DNA from 4 places in the Mesorhizobium sp. B1-1-7 genome. Region 1 is predicted to be linked to each of the others. Evidence: riboswitches for the same ligand, from Rfam matches in the RefSeq annotation. Region 1 holds a riboswitch; each other region holds the start of a gene.
What was found. A riboswitch is a leader RNA that binds a small molecule or an ion and turns the genes downstream of it on or off. The one in region 1 is predicted to bind cobalamin.
Positions count from the first base shown of each region.

Region 1 (5,768 bases):
ATTTCGGCATCTGGGCCGCGCATGGTGCGGTGGCGGTGTTCGCAGTGGCCTTGCTGGCGCTGTTCTGGTTCTATCGGCTTGGTGACAACCAGTCGATCCAGCCGGGCAAGACACGACCGGTCAACCCACTCGCCAATATCGGCCGCTTCGTCGCGCAGCCGAGGCTGAGGCTGGCCTGGCTGATCGCTTTCGGACGCTCCTGCTTCTGGACGACCTTCTTCGTGTACGGCCCACTGTTCATGGTCATCACCGGGCAGGGCGATATCGCCGGCGGCCTGCTCGTCTCGGCCGGCAACGCGCTGTTGTTCATGGCCATCTTCTGGGGCAAGGCTGGAAAACGCTTTGGCGGCCGGCGCACCATGACGTTTGCCTATTTCGCCATGTCGGTGATGCTGCTGGCCGCGGGCACGGTGGGAGCGACCGCTCCGCTGGTGACCGGCGCTTTCCTGCTTGGCGGCGCGTTCTTCACCATCGCGCTCGATGCGCTGGGCTCGACCGCCTTCATGCGCTCGGTACGCTCCTACGAGCGCGCGCAGATGGCAGCCGTCTACCGCACCTATCTCGATTTTTCCGAGCTGACGCCGCCGCTGGTCTATTCCGTGGTGCTGATCTTCTTCGGGCTCGGCTCGGTGTTCGTCACGCTGAGCCTGCTGGCCGCGGTTTGCGGCTTCGTGACCTGGCGGTATCTGCCGAAGTCACTGTGACGGTCACGGCGAAAGCGCCGAGTGGCGCTCGCGCACCCAGTTGTGGAAGCGGTGCAGATCATATTCCTCGGGCATCAGCACGCCGGCTTTGTGGCGCATGGAGCGCAGGCCCTTCTGGTTGACCTCGCAGATCGCCGCATCCTCCTCCAGCACCTGCGTGCCGAAGGCGACGATGTTGTCGATGTCGGCCGACGGGGCATCGAGCGCTTCGGGCGCGAACAGCCATTCCGCGACCAGCCCGGTCTGTTCGGGGCCGAGCGGCACCAGCCGCACGGTCCTGACATAGTCGACATGACCGACGATGAACATCGAGGGCATGCTGGTGGCGTAGGTCTGGCCGGCGGCACGCTCGGCTGGCGTCAAATCCGCGAAGACCGGTGCATGGGTCTTGCCGTCGCGCGACCAGGTTTCGGCGCCGGCGCGCAAACCACCCGAAAATTCCGGCGCGTCATTGTCGGCGTGGCGCACCCATTCGGGGTCGTCATGCCGGCTCATCAGACCGCGGCCATAGATCGGCACCAGCCGCGACAGGTCCTTGTGAACGCCGGGGCAGTGTAGGCATTCGTTGAAGTTTTCCCAAAAAATCTTCCAGTTGCAGTTCATCACCTTGCGCAGCACATGGCCTGATACCAGCGTTTCCAGCGGCCAATTGCCGAGATCGCCGGAGGCGGGATCGAAGGAGGCCTGCGCCGAGCCGGCCGCGTCCTCCTGCAAATTCGCGTCCTCCTGCAAATTGACGAACACGAAGCCGCGCCACACCGACAGTGCGACGCGATAGAGCGGATGGTCGGCCTTGTCGAAGCCTTCGGGCAGTGATTTCGACGGCACGCGCACGAGGTCGCCGCGCAGCGAATACGACCAGGCATGATAGGGGCAGGTGATGAGCCGCGCCTTCAGCCGGCCTTCGCTTTCCTGGCAAAGCTGCGAGCCGCGATGCCGGCAGGTGTTGTGGAAGGCGCGCAGTTCGCCGGTCTCGTCGCGCAGCACGACGATTTCCTGCGTGCCGACGCGGAAAGTGCGGAACGCCAGCGGTTGGGCAAGATCGGCCTCGCGGCAGACGAGCAGCCAGCTTCGATACCAGATCGCATCGAGGTCGCGCCGATAGCTCTCGCCGTCCCAATAGGCCGATGACGGCAACGTCGCTTCGGCCCGGGTCAGGCCGTTGTAGCAATCGCGCTCGCTGGCATTGGGCTGCAGAACTGGTGGCTGCAGGGCTGGAGGCTGCATGGCTGGCTTCCTGTAAAGTGGCCAGCCGACACCCGGCCGGGATAATTGTCAATTGTGGTGCCGAGAACGGCCGATGTCGCCGGCATGGCGCAATCGCGCTGGTTGCCGGCGGAATTTGGTTTGCCGCGTGTCGTGATTTTCCGTATAGTCACGCTGTCGTCGGTTCCGTTTTGGAGCCAAGAGGGAATGCGGTGCGGGCTCAATCGTTGCCCAATGCCGTGGCTGCCCCCGCAACTGTGTGCGGTAGTCCTCTCCATATGCCACTGAAGATTTTTCTTCGGGAAGGTGGAGAAGGGCGCTTATCCGCGAGCCAGGAGACCTGCCGGCGACAGGAAACTGACTTCGATGCCCTCGGGTGGAGGGTGAAAGGACAAGACATGAATACCGCTTCCGTCTCCCTCGGCACCTCGGTCTCCTCGCAGTCGCGCTTCATGCAGCTCGCGCTCGCCGCGCTGCTCGGCATCTTCGTTGTCGGCTTTGTCGGCTTCTCGCATATCGATGCGGTCCACAATGCCGCCCACGACTATCGTCATTCGATGGCGTTTCCCTGCCACTGACGAGGATTTGACATCATGAACCTGTTTCGCAACGTCGTGTTCATCGCGGCGATCGCAGGGCTCGTGGCCGGCGTCGTTCTCGCCTGCATGCAGGCCTATGCCACCGTGCCGCTTATCCTCAAGGCCGAAGTCTACGAGCAGGCCGGTGGCGGCCATCATCATGACCATGCCGCGCCCACTGCCGCGGATACCAATGCCATGAGCACCGCCGCACCGGCGGGGAATGCCATGAGTTCCGCCGCGCCTGCACCGGCCGAAGCCGCCGCTCCGGCGGAAGACGAAGGCTGGGCCCCGGCCGATGGTTTCGAGCGTTTCGGCTTCAGCGTGCTTGCCAACATCGTCACCGGCATCGGCTTCGCGCTGGTCCTGGTCGCGGTCTCGGAATTCGCCGGCGGCATCGGCAATTGGCGCCAGGGCGTGTTCTGGGGCCTGGCAGGTTTTGCCGTGTTCACGCTGGCGCCTGGCCTCGGCCTGCCGCCGGAACTGCCGGCGATGCCGGCGGCCGAGTTGCTGCCGCGCCAGATTTGGTGGGTCTCGACGGTGGCGGCCACGGCGATCGGTCTTGGGCTGATCGCCTTCCGCAAATCGCTGCCGCTCGCGATCCTCGGCGTGGCTTTGATCGTCGCCCCGCATATTGTCGGCGCGCCGCAGCCCGACAGTTTCGAGACGCCGATCCCGGAAGGCCTGCATCATCAGTTCGTGGTGGCGGTGACCGTAACCAATCTGGTGTTCTGGCTGGTGCTCGGCGCGGTCGTCGGCGTGGTGCGCGGCCGCTTCACCGGCACCGCGACCAGCCTGCGCGACAGCTTTGCCTGATCGAGGCAAGCTGACTTTCATCATTGGCGGCGCGCGCTCCGGCAAGAGCGCGCACGCCGAGACCCTGGCGACGGCCTTGCCCTCGCCATGGACCTATATCGCCACCGCTGAAGCCTATGACGACGAGATGCGTGAGCGCATCGCGCTGCACCGGACGCGGCGCAGCGAGGGGTGGTCGACCATCGATGCGCCGCTGGACCTCGCCGGCGCGCTCGAGGCCCTGCCGGACAATCAGCCGGTGCTTGTCGACTGCCTCACTCTGTGGCTGACCAATCACATGCTGGCCGAACACGATATCGAGCAGGAATGCCGACGGCTGACTGACGTGCTGTTGCGACCGCGCGGGTCCTGGTTCGTGGTGTCCAACGAAGTCGGGCAAGGCATCGTGCCGGACAATGCCCTGGCACGTCGGTTCCGCGATGCCGCCGGCCGGCTCAACCAGCAGGTCGCGGCGATTTCCGATACGGTGCTTTTGATGGTGGCCGGGCTGCCGCTCAAGGTGAAGTGAGATGACCCACATCGACGACAAGAATGAAGAGCGCCACCGCGCCAAGATGGCCAAGCGCAAGGCGGTGCAGGACGCCGAGGTGGCAAGCAAGACGGTCGAGAAGGGCCTGCTGATCGTCAACACCGGACCTGGCAAGGGCAAGACCACGGCCGCTTTCGGCCTGGCGCTTAGAATGCTCGGCTATGGCAAACGCGTCGGTGTCGTCCAGTTCATCAAGGGCAAATGGCACACCGGCGAGAAAGACGCTTTCGCCGCTTTCGGCGACCGCGTCGTCTGGCACGCGATGGGCGAGGGTTTCACCTGGGAGACGCAGGATTTGAAGCGCGATATCGCGGCCGCCGAGGCCGCCTGGGCCAAGGCGCTTGAATTGCTCGCCGATCCGTCGATCAGCCTCGTCGTGCTCGACGAGCTCAACATCGCGCTGCGCTACGACTATCTCGATCTCGACAAGGTGGTTGCGGCGCTGAAGGCTCGTCGCGAGGGTCTGCATGTCGTCGTCACCGGCCGCAATGCCAAGCCGGCGCTGGTCGAGGCGGCCGATCTGGTCACCGAGATGGGCGTGACCAAGCACCATTTTTCGGCAGGTGTGAAGGCGCAGCAGGGGATAGAGTTCTGATGTTCCTTACCCTCCCCCTTGTGGGGAGGTCGATCCGCGGAGCGGAGCGGGGAGGGGCCTGGGCGCCGCCCCCCACCCCGGCGCTGTGCGCCGACCCTCTCTACAAGGAGGATGGTGAGATCACGCCACAATTGCGATCGCCGCGACCAACCCAAACAGCCCGATCAGCAGATAATCGGCGACGCGGTAAAGTTTCAGCGCCCGCCTGATGTCGAGGCTGTCGGCTTCGCGGCGGCCGCCTTCGCCCATGAAGACGTCGTCTACCAGCACGCCGCCATAGCTGCGCGGTCCCGCGAGTGCCAGGCCAAGTGCGCCGGCCATAGCCGCTTCCGGCCAGCCGGCATTGGGCGAGCGGTGCTTTTTCGCATCGCGCCGCACAGCGCGCCAGGCATTGCGGTGGTCGGCTCCCTTGACCAGGAAAGCCGCCAGCACGATCAGCAGAGCGGTCAGCCGCGACGCCGGCAGGTTGATCCAGTCGTCGAAGCGCGCCGCCGCCCAGCCGAAAGCTTCGTGGCGCGGGGTGCGGTGGCCAATCATCGAATCGGCGGTGTTGGCGGCCTTGTAGGCGGCGCCGCCGGCGAGTCCGCCGACACCGGTCCAGAAGGCGGGGGCGACGATGCCATCGGAAAAATTCTCGGCCAGGCTCTCGATCGCCGCGCGGCAGACACCGGCCCTGTCCAGCGTTTCCGGATCGCGGCCGACGATGCGCGAGACGGCGACGCGGCCCATGGCGAGACCGCCCGAGTCCAGCGCATCGGCCACGGCCTCGACATGGTCGTAGAGGCTCTTCTGCGACAGGAGCGATGTCGCCAGGAGGGCGGTGACGAATAGCCCCAGGGGAACGAACCAGAGCAGGATCTGTACGCAGAGACCGATCACCGCCGGCACCAGCACGATGACCAGCAGCGCCTGGACGCCACGTTGGCGACGCAGCGCGTCGGGATCAGTAGCGCGGTTGAGCCTTAGGTCGAGAAAGGATATCAGCCTGCCGAACCACGTCACCGGATGACCGATGGCGCGAAACAGCCAGTCTGGATAACCCAGAAAAAATTCGATGGCCAATGACAGGAAAGCGATCAGGACTGACATGAAGCTTCTTGATGGAGCGGTGGACCATGGTGGAAGTCTTGGCCGGGCGAGGGTGCTTTTCCCCAACGCCGTACTGCCTTTCGTCGACCTCTCGACCGGTATCAATCCGCACTCCTACCCGCTTTTCGATCTGCCCGCCACCTCGCTGTCGCGATTGCCGGAGGCCGCGCGCGGGCGCGAACTGGCAGCGATCGCGGCCAGCACTTACGGCGCGCCGTCGCCAGCCCATGTCATGGCGGCACCGGGCACGC
Region 1 covers NZ_VFWQ01000023.1:338-6,105, forward strand. Annotated here, with positions in the region: partial or broken gene FJ978_RS29000 (MFS transporter) at 1-704, shown strand, start outside; gene FJ978_RS29005 (aromatic ring-hydroxylating dioxygenase subunit alpha) at 708-1,901, opposite strand; cobalamin riboswitch at 2,075-2,273, shown strand; gene FJ978_RS29010 (CbtB domain-containing protein) at 2,309-2,488, shown strand; gene FJ978_RS29015 (CbtA family protein) at 2,504-3,304, shown strand; gene cobU (bifunctional adenosylcobinamide kinase/adenosylcobinamide-phosphate guanylyltransferase) at 3,297-3,812, shown strand; gene cobO (cob(I)yrinic acid a,c-diamide adenosyltransferase) at 3,814-4,428, shown strand; gene cbiB (adenosylcobinamide-phosphate synthase CbiB) at 4,549-5,517, opposite strand; gene cobD (threonine-phosphate decarboxylase CobD) at 5,516-5,768, shown strand, end outside.

Region 2 (5,768 bases), on a different contig from region 1:
GGCCGGGCCGCCCTCGCGGAAATAGCCGAGCAGGCTATCCAACTCCTCGCGCGGCAGCGTCGAGGCTTCGATCAGCCTGAGATCCTCGTCGTGGCTCTCACCCGGCAGCAGCGCCAGTTTTATGCCGTGCGCGCGGGCGGTCGCGGCAAGCTGGTCGCAGCCGTAGCGCCACCAGTCGTACCCGCCGAGTATGCGCACCAGGATGATCTTGGCGTGGCGGGCGACACTGTCGATCCAGAGGTCGACAGACATGGGATGGCGCAGGTCGCGCAGTGCGGCGAGCCGCATCGAAGGCAGGCGGCCGGCATCGGCCTTCCATGCCGCCGCCAGTCCGGCGAGGTCGCTGTCGGTGAAGGAAAGCGCCACGATATCCGCCGGCGTCTGCCGCAGATCGACCGGCTCGGCGAGGTCGTCGAGCGAGGCGGAGGTCGTGGTGAGGATATGCATCGCGGCCCGTGTCCGAGATCAGCCGGCGAGTATGCGTTCGATCGCCGGGCGATTCAGCCCCTTGAGACCGATGACCACAAGGCGCGAACGACGATCGTCCTCGGCCGTCCAGGCGCGGTCATAGTAATGATTGACGCGCGGGCCGACGGCCTGCAGCAAGAGCCGCATCGGCTTGCCGCCGACCTCGACGAAACCTTTGACGCGCAGCACGTTTTCCTGCTCGGCGGCGTTGGCGACGCGCTTTGCCAGCTCGTCGGGATTGGCGATCGACGGAATGTCGACGATGAAGGTGTCGAAGTCGTCATGCTCGTGGTCGAACGCACCGTCATGATGGGATTTGCGGTTCTCGATGTCGTCCTCGACGGCGAGGCCGAGACCGAGCAGCACGGAGGGATCGACCTTGCCATGCGAGGTCGGCACGATCTTCACGGCGCGGGCGGAGTGTTCGTTGATGATGGCATTGGCGCGGGCTGAGCCTGCGGCGTCCATCAGGTCGCTCTTCGACAGGATGATCAGGTCGGCGCAGGCGATCTGGTCCTCGAACACTTCCTCAACCGGGTCGTCATGGTCGAGGCTCTCATCCTGAGCGCGCTGCGCCTGCAGCGCGTCCATGTCGTTGGCGACGCGGCCTTCGGCCAGCGCCGGGCCATCGACCACGGCGATCACGCCGTCGACCGTGACGCGGCTTTTCACCGTCGGCCACTGAAACGCCTGGACCAGCGGCTTGGGCAGAGCGAGGCCCGAGGTCTCGATCAGGATGTGGTCGACCTTCGGCGACAGCGCCAGGATCTGGTCGAGCGCCGGCACGAAATCGTCGGCCACGGTGCAGCAGATGCAGCCATTGGCCAGTTCGACGATGTTTTCCTCCGGGCAGGTGTCGATGCCGCAGCCCTTCAAAATCTCGCCGTCGATGCCGATGTCGCCGAACTCATTGACGATGATGGCAATGCGTTTGCCGCCGGCGTTTTCCAGGAGATGGCGGACGAGCGTCGTCTTGCCGGCGCCGAGAAAGCCGGTGACGACGGTGCAGGGAACGCGGGAAAGGTTGGCGGACGAATCTGGAGCGGTCATGGTCAGTCCTTCAGCATGTCGAGAGGAGGGATGCGAGCAACGAGGCCGCGCTTGAGGCTATCGGGCCGGCCACGCCATGGGATGAGGCCGTCGGTGGAAGTGGCGAAGAGCTTTGCGCCGGCGACAAGGTCGGCGCCGCTGGTCGTGGTCAGATCGCCGAAGACATAGCTCCAACAGCCATCGCGCAGGATCGCGGCGCTCAGCCGGCGCTTGCAATTGCCGAGGCATTCGACGGTGCGGACGCGGATATCTTCGCCCGAGGCGGCGTTGCGCGTATCCTCAGCCAGCAGTTCGCCGGCGCGGGGGTGGGCGTCGGAACCGGTTTCGTCACGGCACGAGGCGCAGACGATCACGGTGACGCCGGCCAAGGCATCGCTGTCGGCGGACGAATTGTCCGCTGTGCCAGCCGAAAAACTGCTGTTCTGGTCCAAAAACCGGGCTCCTTGCCCGGAAACCCGCCGGGCGATCGGATTATGTTGTCGCAGACGGCAGGTCTCCTGGCTCGCGGGTCATCGCCTTGGTTAGCCGCCTTCCCGGGAATTCCCAGTGGCTTTCGGCCTTGGCTCGTCGCTTACAGTTGCGGGGACAGCCGCGGATTTGAGATTTTCATCCCGCACCGCATTCCCTCTTAGCCCCTCTCATTGAAGAGAAGAGACCGTCTGGAGCGGATTTAGGCTGTTGCGGGCAGGACTGTCAACGCGGGCCTACGACATGGCGATGTCGGCAAGTGACTGTCCGAGGTCGCCAGCGGGCGTCACTTCCATGCGCTCAAGCCCGAGCCAGCCCTGCATTTGCTTCAATTCCTCGAAAAGCTGGGCGGCGGTTTCCGCTGGCGCCTTGGGCTCGGCATAGGCCGCGTGGACGCGTAGCACACTCGCCGGCCGATCGGCCTTGAGGTCGACGCGCGCCACGATCCTGTCGCCGAGCAGGAAGGGCAGGACGTAGTAGCCATATTGGCGCTTTTCGGCCGGCGTGTAGATCTCGATGCGGTAGTGAAAATCGAACAGCCGTTCCGAGCGCGAGCGTTCGAAGACCACAGGATCGAACGGGGCCAGCAAGGCACGGGCGTCGATTTTCCTGGGCAGACGTGCATCCTTGTGCAGGTAAGCGGGCTTATCCCAGCCTTCGACGCGCACAGGCAGCAGCTCACCGAGTTCGACCAATTCCTCCAGGCGGCCCTTCATGTCGGCGGGGGACAGGCGGAAATAATCTCGCAAATCGCCTGATGTCGCCACGCCATGGGCGCGGGCGGAGATGCGCAGCAATTCGCGGTGCGCGTCCTCGGCGGCCGGTACGGGCAGATCGAGGATCGCCTGCGGCAGCACGCGCTCGGGCAGGTCATAGAAGCGCTCGAATCCGCGGCGGTGCGCCGTGGTGATGCGCCCGGCCCAGAACAGCCATTCGAAGGCATGCTTGGCATGGCTCCAGCCCCACCAGCCGCCCGAGCCTTTCTGGCCTTCCAACGCCGAAGCGGCGATCGGGCCGCGCGCGACGACCTCGCGGTAGATCTCTTCTATATAGGCGGCGTGCTCACGGCCCCATTTGGCCAGCCCCAAATACATCTCTTTGCCTTGCTCGGCGCGCTGCATGCGCCAGCGCATCAGCGGCCAGGTCTCCACCGGCAGGAAGGAGGCCTCGTGCGCCCAGTATTCGAACACCGTGCGCTTGCGGGTGACGGCGGCGTTGTCGAGCAGAGCGAGCGGGTAGGGGCCAAGGCGCGAATAGAGCGGCATATAATGCGCGCGCACCACCGCGCTGACGGAATCGATCTGCAGCAGGCCGGTGCGGGACAGAACGCGGGCGAAATGACGGCGGTCGGGCGTGCCATTGGGGCGGGGGTCGAGAAAGCCTTGAGCGGCGAGCGCGATGCGCCGGGCGGTGGCAAGCGAGATCTTTTCCTTCATTCGGATGCGACTCTTGTAACTCGATGACCGTCGTTTGATGGGTGATTCCTGCCCATGCTAGCAGGGTTTTGGCGGCATCCATGTCAGGAGAGATAAGTGGAGTAGAAAGCGAAGGAAATCGAACAGGAGCGTATCGGACCAGTTTCTCCGTATATGCCGTCCAGCACCGCCTTTTGAACAAGGTTTGACTTGCTTCGCTGGAAGTGCTGCGCTAACCCTCGCCGCGTTGCAGCATAGGCCCCTTAAAACGGTTCAGCGGTTAAACTGTCACGCTTCCGCATTAAGGTCCGGTGCTGTAATCAAAATGGATTGGCGCCAACGGAAAGCCGCTGCATGAACGCACTTCTCAGTTCGTACCTGCCCATCGTCCTGTTCATCGGCGTGGCGCTGGTCGTCGGCCTGGCGCTGCTGGCCGCACCGTTCCTGGTGGCGTACCGCAACCCCGATCCCGAAAAGCTTTCCGCCTACGAGTGCGGTTTCAACTCGTTCGACGACGCCCGCATGAAATTCGACATCCGCTTCTACCTGGTGTCGATCCTGTTCATCATCTTCGACCTGGAAGTGGCCTTCCTGTTTCCCTGGGCGGTGTCCTTCTCGAAGATCGGCATGCTCGGTTTCTGGTCGATGATGGTGTTTTTGGCAGTGCTGACCATCGGCTTTGCCTATGAATGGAAAAAAGGAGCGCTGGAATGGGATTGAACGACAGTTCAGGCACCCTCGTCGCGCCGAAGCCCAAGGGTATCATCGATCCCAACACCGGCAAGCCGGTGGGACAGGACGATCCCTTCTTCCTCGAAATCAACAACGAGCTTGCCGACAAGGGTTTCCTGGTCACCTCGACCGAGGCGCTGATCACCTGGGCGCGCAGCGGCTCGCTGATGTTCATGACCTTCGGTCTGGCGTGCTGCGCGGTCGAGATGATCCATACCTCGATGCCGCGTTATGACTCGGAGCGGTTCGGCGTCGCGCCGCGCGCGTCGCCGCGCCAGTCCGACATCATGATCGTCGCCGGCACGCTGACCAACAAGATGGCGCCGGCGCTGCGCAAGGTCTACGACCAGATGCCGGAGCCACGCTACGTCATATCGATGGGCTCCTGCGCCAATGGCGGCGGCTACTATCACTATTCCTATTCGGTGGTGCGCGGCTGCGACCGCGTCGTGCCGGTGGACATCTATGTGCCCGGCTGCCCGCCGAGCGCCGAAGCCCTGCTCTACGGCATTCTTCTGCTGCAGAAGAAGATCCGCCGCACCGGCACTATCGAACGGTAAATCCATGGCCGCATCCCTTAGCGAACTGTCGACCTATCTCGGCGAGAAGCTGCCTGGCCGCTTCAGTGACGCGGTGCTTGCCTATGGCGAGCTTACCGTTCACGTCGAGCCGCAAAACCTGGTCGAGGTGGTAACCTTCCTTCGCGACGACGCACGCTGCCAGTTCATTTCTATCATCGATGTCTGCGGTGCCGATTATCCGTCGCGGGCCAAGCGCTTCGACGTCGTCTATCATCTATTGTCGCCGAGGCAGAATGTGCGCATCCGCGTCAAGGTGCAGGCCGACGAGGAGACGATGGTGCCGTCGATCACCGGCGTCTTTCCTGGTGCCGACTGGTTCGAGCGCGAGACCTACGATCTCTATGGCGTGCTGTTCTCGGGCCATCCCGATCTGCGCCGCCTGTTGACCGACTACGGCTTCGAAGGCCATCCGCTGCGCAAGGATTTCCCGCTGACCGGTTTTGTCGAAGTGCGTTACGACGACGAAGCCAAGCGCGTCATCTACGAGCCGGTCGAGCTCAAGCAAGAATTCCGCAATTTCGATTTTTTGTCCCCGTGGGAAGGTACGGACTACGTGCTGCCGGGTGACGAGAAGGCAAAGCAGTAAATGGCTGAAACCTCCGTCCGCAATTTCAACATCAACTTTGGACCGCAACACCCTGCGGCGCACGGCGTTTTGCGCCTTGTTCTCGAACTCGACGGCGAAGTCGTCGATCGCGTCGATCCGCATATCGGGCTCCTGCATCGCGGCACGGAAAAGCTGATCGAGGCCAAGACCTATCTGCAGGCGGTTCCTTATCTCGACCGGCTCGATTATTGCGCGCCGATGAACCAGGAGCATGCCTTTGCGCTGGCTGCCGAGCGTCTGCTTGGCATCGAGGTGCCGAGGCGCGGCCAGTTGATCCGCGTGCTCTACTGCGAAATCGGCCGCATCATGTCGCATATCCTCAATGTGACGACGCAGGCGATGGACGTCGGCGCGCTGACGCCGCCGCTGTGGGGCTTCGTCGAGCGCGAAAAGCTGATGGTGTTCTATGAGCGCGCCTCCGGCTCGCGCATGCATGCCGCCTATTTC
Region 2 covers NZ_VFWQ01000021.1:95,637-101,404, reverse strand. Annotated here, with positions in the region: partial or broken gene FJ978_RS28585 (cobaltochelatase subunit CobN) at 1-447, opposite strand, end outside; gene cobW (cobalamin biosynthesis protein CobW) at 466-1,518, opposite strand; gene FJ978_RS28575 (DUF1636 family protein) at 1,521-1,949, opposite strand; cobalamin riboswitch at 1,988-2,193, opposite strand; gene FJ978_RS28570 (winged helix-turn-helix domain-containing protein) at 2,223-3,422, opposite strand; gene FJ978_RS28565 (NADH-quinone oxidoreductase subunit A) at 3,756-4,121, shown strand; gene FJ978_RS28560 (NADH-quinone oxidoreductase subunit B) at 4,112-4,693, shown strand; gene FJ978_RS28555 (NADH-quinone oxidoreductase subunit C) at 4,698-5,300, shown strand; gene FJ978_RS28550 (NADH-quinone oxidoreductase subunit D) at 5,301-5,768, shown strand, end outside.
Region 2: linked by a shared signal. The riboswitch ahead of FJ978_RS28575 (DUF1636 family protein) and the one ahead of FJ978_RS29010 (CbtB domain-containing protein) in region 1 are both predicted to bind cobalamin.

Region 3 (5,768 bases), on a different contig from region 1:
GTCGAGATCTTCGACCATCATCATCAGGGAATAGGTCAGGTCCAGGCTCGGATCGGCTTTGAAATGGACGAGGTCGGCCTTGAAGCGTCCGGCTGGCGAGATGTCATCGGAGTCCAGGAACGATACGAATTGCGTCTGCGGCTGCAATTGGCCAAGGCCGGTGTTGCGCGCACTTGCCACACCCTGGTGGGCCTGGTGGAAAAGCCGGATGCACGATGCTTCCCGCATGACGGCGCGGACGGTGTCCGCGGTGCCATCCGTCGACCCGTCATCGACGACGATGACATCGAGCTCGGCATCGTCCCGCTGCCTGAGCAGCGATCGCAAGGCCGCAACAACATAGTGCTCGCGGTTGTAGACGGGCATGATGACGCTCAATCTCACGCGTTGCTCCGCATGATGAAATCCGAAATCGTGCCGGCGATCTCCTGTGGGCGCGTCCCCAGCGAGAGCTGGTAGCATGGCAGCTGCCGGGTGAGGTCGCTGAAAAAGCGAAAGCCGCTCTCGCGCTCGCCAGGCATTTGCGAGATGCCGGACGGCGCCAGTGCAATCATTGCCGCCTTGCGCGACACGGGCATGATCGAACTTGCCTCGCCCCCGCTGATATGAGGCACCATCAACGCGACGATGTCCAGCCGCGCGGGTATTGGCCGTGCCGCGATATCATCGATGCGGAACTGGTGCTTGCCTTGCCAGTTGAGCAGACCGTAGGACTTCAGCCGGTGTTTCAAGCCCAGCCGCCCGAAACCTTCGGGATCCTGTTTGAGCGTGGCAAACAACGGATGCGCGGTCGGCCCGTTGGCAAGGTCGATCAGCACATAGTCGTCGCCGACACTGTCGAGCCCGTTGAGCAGGCCGGCGACAACCGTTCCCGATTTGCCGGCGCCGCCCGATCCGGCGAGCAGAATTCCCTTGCCGCCGACACCCAGCGTGCCCGCATGGGCCAGCCGCATGCCGCGCGCCGCATATTCCCAATGCAGGAAGGGGCGGAGCGGCGCCCCCGGCTCCCAAGGCGGGAACCTGTCATCGGCCGTCATCAGTTGCACGCCCAGACGGCGATCGGGGTCGTAGAACTGCCAGAAATCCAGGTCGTGGAAATGGTTGCCGCGCAGTCCGGCTTCCGCCAGCCGGCTGGCGAAGGCATGCTGCGTGAAGGGTCCTTGGCCCCAACTGGCCGGCGCCGCGATGCCATCCACGCCGGGATGCGCGACGAAGATGCGGCAGGTATCGGCAGCTGCTCGGTTGCCCGGGGCTGCGACAAAGCCATGAACGACGGCATCCGCCAACGCGCCGGCACTCAGATGCGCGGTCAGCTCGAGATGCGGCAGGCCCACCTTGCGCGTCAGCGGATAATGCGTGGCGCTGCTTTCGGCCTGCACCAGTACATGACGTGCGTAGTCCGCCAGGTTCTCGAGAGTGACTTTCGGCATGGTTTGCCTGTTCCGACGCCGTCCAGCGACGAGACTGCCTGATGCGCGTGCTCAGGGGGCCTGCTTCACCGCGGGCCAACCGAGGGGTTCCTCGACCTCGTGGATGGGGTCAACGACGATGAGATCGGCGAGGTCGTCATGGATATCGACCTTGAGGGGCTCGCTGGCACCCGCAAGCTGAGCCAGCAATTCGCTGGGAACCGGTCTTGCCGCGGCATCGGTCACGGCCGCCAGCAAGCCGAATTCGAGCAATTGTGAAACAAAGCCGTCAATCTCGGCGGCACCCAGCGCACCGGCTGCCGTTGCGGCGCCGACCAGTTCGGAGGCAGGCACGCCGGACGACAGCGCATCCCAAAGCCTGCTGCCTGAATCCGAGAAGCCGAAATATTTGCCCGTCGTCAGGTCGAGAACGACGGCTTCGCCGTCGAAGGATTCAAAGACGATGTCCTTGCTCGCTATGGCATAGATGCCGGATTGTCTCATGTTTGCTCCCCGCCGAAGCAGGCCGCGCAGATGATCGTCGGCCCTCACGGTCAACCCTACCGTTGTAGAGGCGTCTAACCATTTGCAGGGTTTTTGGCAAGATGCCCGCAGGCCCGGCGAGCGCGACCGCAGGCCCTGCCTGCCGACTACGCCTCGATTTCCAGTGCCGACAGCGGCTTGGAGCAACAGGCCAGGATGAAGCCGTCGTCGATCTCATGATCGAGGATGCCGCCATTGTGGCTCATCTCGACATGGCCGGAGACCTTCTTCACCTTGCAGGTTCCGCACAGGCCGAATTCGCAGGCGGCGGGAATCCGCACGCCCGAAGCGCGCGCCGTCTGCAGCACCGTCTGGCCGGCGACGCATTCGGCGTCGACCTCCGAAAGCGAGAAGCGGATTGGCGTTGCCGCTTCGAACGGAACAACCGTGCCGCCTTCCGCGGGCGCCGCGAACGGCGCCGGGACCTCCTCCACGGCAGGGACCGCAAAGCTCTCCTGATGGTATTGCGTCATGTCGAAGCCGGCGGCTTCAAGCATGCCGCGCACGGCGCGCATGAAGGGATCGGGGCCGCAGCAGAAGATTTCGCGCTCGCGGAAATCCGGCGCCAGCAATGGCAGCCGGATCGCGTCGATGCGGCCCATATGGCCGTACCAGCCCTCGCGGCTCGACCGCTCCTCGATCATGAAGCCGAGCGACAGGCCGGGCATATGGCCGCCGAGCAGTTCGAGCTCCTTTCGGAAGATGATCTCTTCCGGGCGCCGCGCGCAGTTGACGAAGCCGACATCGGTCCAGGGCGCGCAATCGTTCAGCCAGCGCAGCATCGACATCATCGGTGTCACGCCCGAACCGGCCGAGATGAACAGATATTTGGCCGCCGGATGGCTGTGCAGCGAGAAGTCGCCTGCCGGCCCATAGGCCTTGACGTGCGAGCCGGGCACCAGATGGTCGAACATCCAGCGCGTCCCGATGCTGCCGGCCTGCGCCTTTACCGTCACCGCGATCGAGAATGGCCGCGACGGTGACGATGACAGCGTGTAGGTGCGCATCAGCGGCCCATCCGATGTCGGCAGCTCCAGCGTCACGAACTGGCCCGGCTTGTAGCGGAACCAGGTCTGGTTGTCGGACCGGAAGGTGAAGGTCTTCACGTCGGGCGCCTCATCGCTGACGCCGATCACTTCCAGCACCTGGAGCCGGTCGTTCCACGGCGCCATCTGGTCGAGATGGCGATAGAGGCCAAGATCCGTCATCGCATTCATCCTCTGGTCCTTCTTGCCCTGCTCATGTCGTGTTTGGGCAACATGAGCTCACGCGACGCTGCGCAGCGCCGGCTTTTCGTCTTCGGCAAGGCGCGGACCGATGAAGCGGGCGTACCAGTCGACGAACTGGATGACGCCTCCCTCGTGCAACTCCGAATAGGGGCCGGGCTCATAGGCCGGCGACAGGATGCCGAAGGCGTTCTCCTCGACGATGCGGCGGTCCTGGTCGTTGGTCTCGGTCCACACATGGGTGAGTTCGGCGAGATCGTAGTCGACGCCCTCGACCGCATCCTTGTGGACCAGCCATTTGGTCGTCACGGCGGTTTCCGTGGCGCTGATCGGCAGCACGCGGAAGGTCACGGCATGGTCGATGAGGATATGGTTCCATGTCGTCGGGTAGTGATAGTGCATCAAGGTGCCGATGCGGTCGGCCGAGACGCTGTCGGAGAGGTTCTTCCTCACCGCCCGCTTGCCGTTCATCGTGTAGCTGACGGCATCGCGCAGCAGCGGCGCACGGGTGGCGCGATACTGTCCGGCCGGATCGATGCGGAACTTGCTCGGCAGGCCGGCCGCCTCGCATTTCGCCCAGTGCGCCAGCATCTCCGGATCGCTGTCGGCGCCCTGCACGCCGGTCACGGTCGGTGCTTCCGGGAATGTCTTGCACAATTCCGGGTGATTGCCCGCGCAATGATAGCACTCGCGGTTGTTTTCCCAGACGAGCTTCCAGTTGCCCTTCTCGATGATCGTGCTCTCGAAGGCGATCTTCGCCTCGCCGAGCCGGTGCGGCTTGAGGTAGGGTTCGATCATCGCCCGCATCGGCGCGAAGTCGGCCGGCTCCTTCGCCAGGCAGATGAAGATATAGCCGGCGACGCTTTCGCAGGCGACCGGCTTCAGCCCGAACTGGCTCTTGTCGAAACCCTCGGCCATCTGGCGGGCGAACAGCAGGCGGCCATCCAGCTCATAGGTCCACTGGTGGTAGGGGCAGACTAGTTTGGCGGCCATGCCCTTGTCGGTATTGCAGACGCGGCTGCCGCGATGGCGGCAGGAATTGTGGAAGGCGTTGATCTTGCCCTGCTGATCGCGCACCAGCACGACCGGATAGTCGCCGATCTGCACGGTGATGAAGCTGCCTGGCCTGGGCAACTCGCAATCATGGCCGATGAACAGCCAGTCGCGATACCAGATCAGCTCCATGTCGAGCTTGAAGTAGTCCGGATCGGTGTAAAAGGGCTGTTCCAGCGAAAAGCCCTGTCTGCGGCTGTTCAAGAGCCTCAGCATGTCGTTGCGAGCATCCATGTCCTGTCCTCATATCCAAGGACTGAACTGGTGGTGATGGAGGAAGGATCGGACGCAGGCCGGCGCCAGCCGGGCATGCATCATCCGCCCCTTGACCGCCCACCGCGATCAGTCGAGTTCTAGCAATCTCGGGCTGGTTTCCGGGCTCTGGAGTCGTCCTTGCGGACCATCGCGACACCTTCCCAGGCTTTCGCCCAGTGGTCTCCCGTTGCGACTTGAACTCCACCACCGTTGCGGGGGCAGCGCCGGATTCTGACCGGCTTCCCAATTCTCCACTCCGTCGTCACGAAGCGGCACCTGAGATGGCGTGATCTAATCACGGCACGCATCGCGGCGTCGGCATGAAAACGACATCGCATCCATGCGGCGCGACACGCATGCAAGTCGTCTGGACAAGGATCGCGACCTTTGAAACCGGCTCGTCGCCAGCACGCCAAACGTTGTTTTTTGATCCTTGGCCGGAGCCAAAAAAGGTTAACAGTTTCGAAAAGTGACTATTAGCGGAGTCTAAAATCGAACCGAACGGTTCGTTTCTGTTGACGGTGCGTGCAGGACGTTGTGAACGCTGGGCCTCCGACACAGTTGGTGATGGCTCCCTTGGTCTTATCTAATCGATTGATATCAAAAAGAAAAAAATTGATGTGGAAGCCGGTGGTACAATTTCAAGTGGTGGATTCATGGTCCACGCGGAACAACTTCGTGATTGGAAACGACCATCTGGCTTTCCCACATCGGGGCTGTCCGAACGACGCGATTTCATCCCAAGACACGCCGCTAGACGGACGGAAAAATACTGGAGTACCCAAAATGAAAAAGATCATTCTCACTGCCGCCGCCCTTCTGGCCATTTCCGGCAGCGCCTTCGCTGGTAGCGACCATTATAGTTCGGACCATTACGGTTCGAATGCGACCCCTGCAGCCACTGCCGTCGACAGCTCGTACACCGCTTCGGTCAAGAAGTCGGAACCGGCTGCTCAGACGCCTGTCCAGGGTGCCGACCACAACCTCTTCGGTAACCACTAACGGCTGATCGCCAGTTGACGGCGGCTTGCCCGCCGTCCTGGCGAACTCAAAAATTCATCAAAATTCAGGAGACTTGAAATGAAGAAGATCATCCTTGCTGCCGCCGCCGTCCTGGCCGTTTCCGGCGGCGCTTTCGCCGGCAGCGACAACTATGGCTCCAATGGCGCCAACCAGCCTGCCGTGACTTCGACCGACAACTCGTACACGGCTTCGACCAAGAAGTCGGAACCGGCTGACCAGAAGCCTGTCTTCGGCGCCGACCACAACCTCTTCGGCAACA
Region 3 covers NZ_VFWQ01000013.1:13-5,780, reverse strand. Annotated here, with positions in the region: gene FJ978_RS22100 (glycosyltransferase) at 1-384, opposite strand, end outside; gene FJ978_RS22095 (serine kinase) at 381-1,430, opposite strand; gene FJ978_RS22090 (PqqD family peptide modification chaperone) at 1,482-1,913, opposite strand; gene FJ978_RS22085 (hybrid-cluster NAD(P)-dependent oxidoreductase) at 2,060-3,160, opposite strand; gene FJ978_RS22080 (aromatic ring-hydroxylating dioxygenase subunit alpha) at 3,218-4,465, opposite strand; cobalamin riboswitch at 4,579-4,781, opposite strand; gene FJ978_RS22075 (DUF680 domain-containing protein) at 5,273-5,488, shown strand; gene FJ978_RS22070 (DUF680 domain-containing protein) at 5,567-5,768, shown strand, end outside.
Region 3: linked by a shared signal. The riboswitch ahead of FJ978_RS22080 (aromatic ring-hydroxylating dioxygenase subunit alpha) and the one ahead of FJ978_RS29010 (CbtB domain-containing protein) in region 1 are both predicted to bind cobalamin.

Region 4 (5,768 bases), on a different contig from region 1:
GAAACTGTCGCCAAAGACGGTGATGACGGAAACCGCGCCTGCCGCGGCTCCCGACGACAGGCCGAACAGGAAAGGATCGGCTAGATCGTTGCGGGTCACCGTCTGCAAAAGCGCACCGACGATGCCCAGGCCCCCGCCGACACAGATCGCCAGGATCGTACGCGGCAACCTGAGATCGACGACGATCTTGCCGATCGGGCCCGATACCGAATGTTCCTCCAGCCCGATGGCATGGCCAAGTGCGGCAATGACATCCCTCATGGGTATCAGCGTCGACCCATAGGCGATCGACAGCAGCACCAGGGCCGCCATCGCCACCGCGCCCGCCGCCGTGGCCAGCGTGAATGCCTTGTGCCCCGAAAGCGCGCCGGATTTATGCGTAAGCGCAAGATGCATCAGAACGCTTCCGGATGCATCGCCCTGGCGATCTTGCCGATCGCCTCGATGTTTGCCGGTCCGGGCGTCAGTTCGGCATAGCGCAGCGCCACGAAGCGCTCGTTTTTGACCGCGTCCGTCTCCTTCATCGCCGGGTGTTCTTTAAGGAAATCGAGCAGCTTCCTGTAGCCGCCGCCATCCTGGTAGTCGAGCAGGATGAGGAATTGCGGGTTGCGCGACGCCACCGTTTCCCAGTCCGTGTTGCCCCAGCTGGTGTCCATGTCGGCCATGATGTTGTCGCCGCCGGCCGCGGTGATCATGGCGCTCGGGATGGCGAATTTCCCGGCGGTGAACGGCTTGTCCTCACCGGAATCGTAGAGGAACACCCGCGTTGCCTTGGCGCTGCCGACTTTCGCGGTGATATCGGCCAGTTGTGCCTTCCAGCCGGAGACGAGCTTTTCCGCGTCGGCTTCCTTGCCGAAGATCTTGCCCAGCTTTTCGACGTCGCCATAGAGCAGGTCCATCGAGGCGGCGGGCCTGCTCTTGTCGAGATGGACGCAGCTTTCGGTCAGCACAAGCGTCTTGATGCCGCGCGGAGCCAGCGTGTCGGGCGTCACCTCGCCACCCGGCTTCATGCCGTAGTACCAGCCGGCAAAAAAGAAATCGGGCTCGGCGGCGACCAGGTTTTCGAGCGTCGGGTATTTTGGCGCCAGTTCCGGGATGGAGCCCTGCTCGGCCTTGAATTCGGGACCGACCTTGTACCATCCGGTGATGCCGGTCAGGCCGACGATCGACGGCTGCAGCTTCAGCGCGAAGGCCATCTCGGCCATGTTGAGATCCTGGATGACGGCGCGCTTGGGCGGCGCGTCGAAGGTCAGCGGCTTGCCACAGCTGTCGACCGTGACGGGAAAGGCCAAGGCCGTCGAGGCCAGCAGCGAGAAGAAGAGCGACATAGCGAGACGTTTCACGGATTTTGCTCCTTGGTTGAACAGGTTTGGATGAGGGATGGGCTTCGATCAGGACGGCGGCGCGGCGCGGTTCGGAACGTCGAACACCGTCAGTTCGCGGTCCTCGGTGGGGTGGCGCAGGCGAAACACGTCGACGCCGAAGATCTCGCGGATCAGCTGCTGGGTCAGCGCTTCGCGCGGTGCCGCCAGCGCATGCAGCCGGGCTTCGTTCATCACCGCGACCCTGGTGGCGAAGGGCGCCACCAACGCCAGATCGTGCAGCACCGCGATCACCGTCATGCCGAAGCCGGCGACGAGTTCGAGCAATTCGCCACGGGCGCGCGGGTCGAGATGGTTGGTCGGCTCGTCGAGGAACAAGACCTTCGGTTGCTGGGCGATGGCGCGGGCAAGCTGAGAGCGTTGGCGCTCGCCGCCCGACAGCGAGCCGATGGTGCGGCCAAGCAGCGGCAACAGGCCGGTCCGGCGCAGCGCGTCAACGACGATGTCGCGTTCCTCGCTCCTGCGCCTCAAGCCGGCATGCGGGACGCGGCCAAGTTCGACATAGTCGATTACCGCGAGCCGCGGATCCGGCTGGTCGGTCTGGCCGACGACGGCGATGTGCAGCGCGCGCTCGGCGGCCGAAATCCTGTCCAGGCGCCGGCCGCCAAGCTTCACCTCCCCGGAACTGGGCCTGAGCATGCCCGACAGCATGCGCAGCAGCGTGGTCTTGCCGGCACCGTTGGGGCCGATGATGGCGAGGCGATCGCCCGATGCCACCGACAGGCTGGCCGACTGGACCAGGTCCCGGCCGTTCGCCGTCGCGCCCAGATCGCGCGCTTCGAGGAGCGGTGTCATCGGTTTCCCTCCGCAGGCGTGCCCGGGATGCGGGCCACGGTCTTGCCAGCCAGTCGCGGCGGACGTTGCCCGGAGTTGCACCAGCCGTCGGCGAGCGAGGCATAGAGGCTGGCGAACCGCACGAGATCGCCGGCGTCGGCCTGGGCGTCGATGGAGCCGAAGAGATAGGCGGCCTTGCCCGGCGCCTGGAAGGCCACCGTCAGCGGCCGCGCGCAGCCCGCCATGCACTCGACGCCCTCGACCGTGAAACCACGCGCCACCGCAGGGGCCGAGAGCCGGGAGCGCAGGATGTACAGGCTTTCGCCCGACCTGATCCCACTCGGGGCGCCGCGGCAAAGCGTGCACACGATGATGCGATGCGGGGGATGAATGGGATCGATGGCGCCGTCCAACTTTCCGTCTTTCTCGATAGGCGACGGAAGGATGCTGGCGAGCCGGCCGACAAGACCGACGTCCACGTCTCCTCCCGGCACACCCCGTCCGGTCAACTCCGTGATGGCAGGTCTCCTGGCTCGCGGGTCTCGGCTCGATCCTGCCTTCCCAGCCTTGCCGGCCAGTGGCATTTCGGATCGTGCTCACCGCTTACAGTTGCGGGGGCAGCCACGGTCTCGACCCCTTTCCGGGGATCTCACCGTGTTCCCTTTTCACCCCTTGCCTTTCGGCGCGGGGACCATCACGCACCCACCGTAGATTTCCATCGATCGCACCGCAACGGGTTTTTGCGATGCTGTTTATTAATGTAATAACATTACGTTAGAAGCGATATTTGCGGATAATGTCAACCCCTATTGTCTGGAAAGCCGAGACGTCTGCCGGCAGAGAGGGCCGGCCAAGCGATCCCTCGATCAATGCCACCGCAGGCCCGCCTCCCCTGTATAGTTTTATGGGCTAATTTAGATACTACAAATATAAATTTTATCCTCACCGCTATATAGTTGCAGTTGCACAACATTCTTAGCGTTTTGGTAGTCCTCTGGACTATAGACGGATTGCCGGGCGGTAGCATTCATGCTGCGTTCGGGCATCTGGAATTAGGGGCGAAGGCATGGTGGGACGGGTTCACGCGCGCGGCGGGGTTTTGACTGCGGCGCGCGGGCGGTTTTTGGCGGGGGCTTCCCTGGCAGTGCTGGTCGTTGCCGGGGTGGCGCCGCGCCAGGCGATCGCGGGCAACTACGTCGCCAACAGCGATGGCTCGCTTCGCGCCGCGATCGCAGCGGCTAACGCCGACGCCGATCCCAACGCCACGATCACGCTGACAGGCAACTTCGCGGTTTCGCCCACGGGCATGCCCATGCCCACCAAACCGCTGATCATCGACACTCAGGGTTTCGTTCTGTCCGGGGTCGCCTCGCCTCCCACCGCGGGCAGCATTACTTTTTCCGGCAGTTTCCCCGGCGCCGGCTCGCTGACCATCAACGGCACCCTTGTTGGCGGCGGTTCGTCGGGCTCAATTTTTCCTGGAACTGGGCTTTACGTGAACAGCCTGGCCGGAAGCAGCGGCCAGGTCGTGAACAACGGTTCGGTCACGGGCGGAACCGCAAGTGTCAGTGGACAAGCAGGCGGCATAGGCGTCGTTGTGGGCAATGGTGCGGACCTGATCAACAACGGTACGATCAGTGGTGGTGCGAGCCTGGCATATACAGGCAGCGCGAACAACTCAGCGGCTGGCGTATCGCTCAACAATGGTGGGTCGTTCATCAACAACAGCACGGTGCAAGGTGGTAACAGCCAGGGCACGGGCGCCGGCATGGGGCTCTATCTGAACGGCCTTGCTGGTGCTGCCACGGTGGTCAACAACGGTACGATTACCGGCGGTTCGGACTTGACTGGCGTCAATGTGGGCAACGTTGCCATCCGGGGCCGTGGAAGCCAGTTGCAATCGATTACCAATGCCGGAACGTTGGAAGGTGGAAACGGCGCGGCGGCGATCGACAGCAACGGCACAACAAACCTGGCCGTCGTCAACAGCGGCCTCATCCAGGCCGGCATTGGCCAGACCAATGCAATTCAGTTCGGCGCGACGGCGACAAGCAAGGCCACGCTGGAGCTATGGGCCACGTCGGTCATTCAGGGGAATATCGTCGGCAGCGCGCTCGGTACCAACGACATCCTGCGCCTGGGCGGCACGGCTGACGGCAGTTTCGATGTCTCGGCCATCGGCGCGGCGGCCCAATACCGGAATTTCGACACCTTCCAGAAGACGGGCGCCAGCACCTGGATGCTGACAGGCAATGGCACGGCGACCACCAACTGGGATATCCAGCAAGGCACGCTGCAACTGGGAAATGGTGGCACCAGCGGCTCGATCATCGGCGACGTCACCAACGCCGGCATGCTCGCCTTCAACCGCAGCGACGCGCTGACCTATGGCGGCGTTATCAGCGGCACTGGCTCGGTCAGCCAGATCGGCAGCGGAACGACGATCCTGACCGGCGCCAACACCTATAGCGGCGGCACGGTGATCAACGCCGGGACACTTCAAGTGGCCGCCGACGGCAATCTCGGCGCGACTTCGGGCAATCTCAGTTTCGGCGGCGGCACGTTGCGCACGACCGCCAGCTTTTCCACTGCCCGCAATGTCCAGCTCAATGGCAATGGCGGCTTTGAAACGGCCCGGAGGCACGCAACTGGACCTTACCGGGCAGGTGACCGGCGCCGGCACGCTGGTCAAGGACGGCTTGGGTACCCTCAACGTCACCAACTTGTCCAACAGCTACACGGGCGGCAACATCGTCAATGCCGGCACGCTTGTCGGCAATGCAGCCTCGATCCGGGGCGACATCGGCAATGCCGGCACGGTCGTCTTCGACCAGTCGATGGACGCCAGCTTTGCCGGCGATATCTCCGGCACCGGCGCGATGGTGAAGGATGGTGCCGGCACGCTGACCCTTTCAGGCACGTCGCTGCTGGACTGGACCATCGACCAAGGCGGCCTCGTCGCGGCGGCCGAGCGCTTCGGCGGCGATGTCTCGATCGGCGCCGGCGCCTCGTTCACCTTCGACCAAACAGCCAATGCGAGCTATGCCGGCGCGCTCTCGGGCGCCGGAAATTTCGTCAAGGACGGCTTGGGAACAGTGGTTCTGGCCTCGGACAACTCGGCTTTCGCCGGCGCCACTTTGGTCAATGGCGGCACGCTCGCCGCGGGCGCGGCCAACGCGTTCAGTTCCGCTTCGCAGTTCTCGGTCGCCTCGGGCGCGACGCTCGATCTCGCCGGCACCTCGCAGACGATCGCAGGGCTGACCAACGCCGGAACGGTGGGCATTGCCGGCAGTCTTGGAAGCAAGCTGACCGTCAGCGGCGACTATGTCGGCAATGGGGGCAATATTCTCATCGGCACCGCCCTGGGTGCAGACAACTCACAAACCAACATGATGGTTATCGCCGGGGGTACGTCAGGCACGGGCACGCTCCAGGTCGTCAATCTCGGCGGCGGCGGGGCGCAGACGGTCGAAGGCATCAAGATCGTCGATGTCGGCGGCGTCTCGAATGGCAGCTTCTCGCTAAAGGGCAACTACACCTTCGAAGGCGATCAGGCGGTGGTCGGCGGCGCCTATGCCTACCGGCTCTACCAGGGCGGCACGAGCACACCCG
Region 4 covers NZ_VFWQ01000004.1:242,884-248,651, forward strand. Annotated here, with positions in the region: gene FJ978_RS08310 (iron ABC transporter permease) at 1-396, opposite strand, end outside; gene FJ978_RS08315 (ABC transporter substrate-binding protein) at 396-1,343, opposite strand; gene FJ978_RS08320 (ABC transporter ATP-binding protein) at 1,392-2,177, opposite strand; gene FJ978_RS08325 (DUF1636 family protein) at 2,174-2,635, opposite strand; cobalamin riboswitch at 2,657-2,867, opposite strand; gene FJ978_RS32730 (hypothetical protein) at 3,348-3,497, opposite strand; gene FJ978_RS33110 (hypothetical protein) at 4,225-4,800, opposite strand; gene FJ978_RS08340 (autotransporter outer membrane beta-barrel domain-containing protein) at 4,781-5,768, shown strand, end outside.
Region 4: linked by a shared signal. The riboswitch ahead of FJ978_RS08325 (DUF1636 family protein) and the one ahead of FJ978_RS29010 (CbtB domain-containing protein) in region 1 are both predicted to bind cobalamin.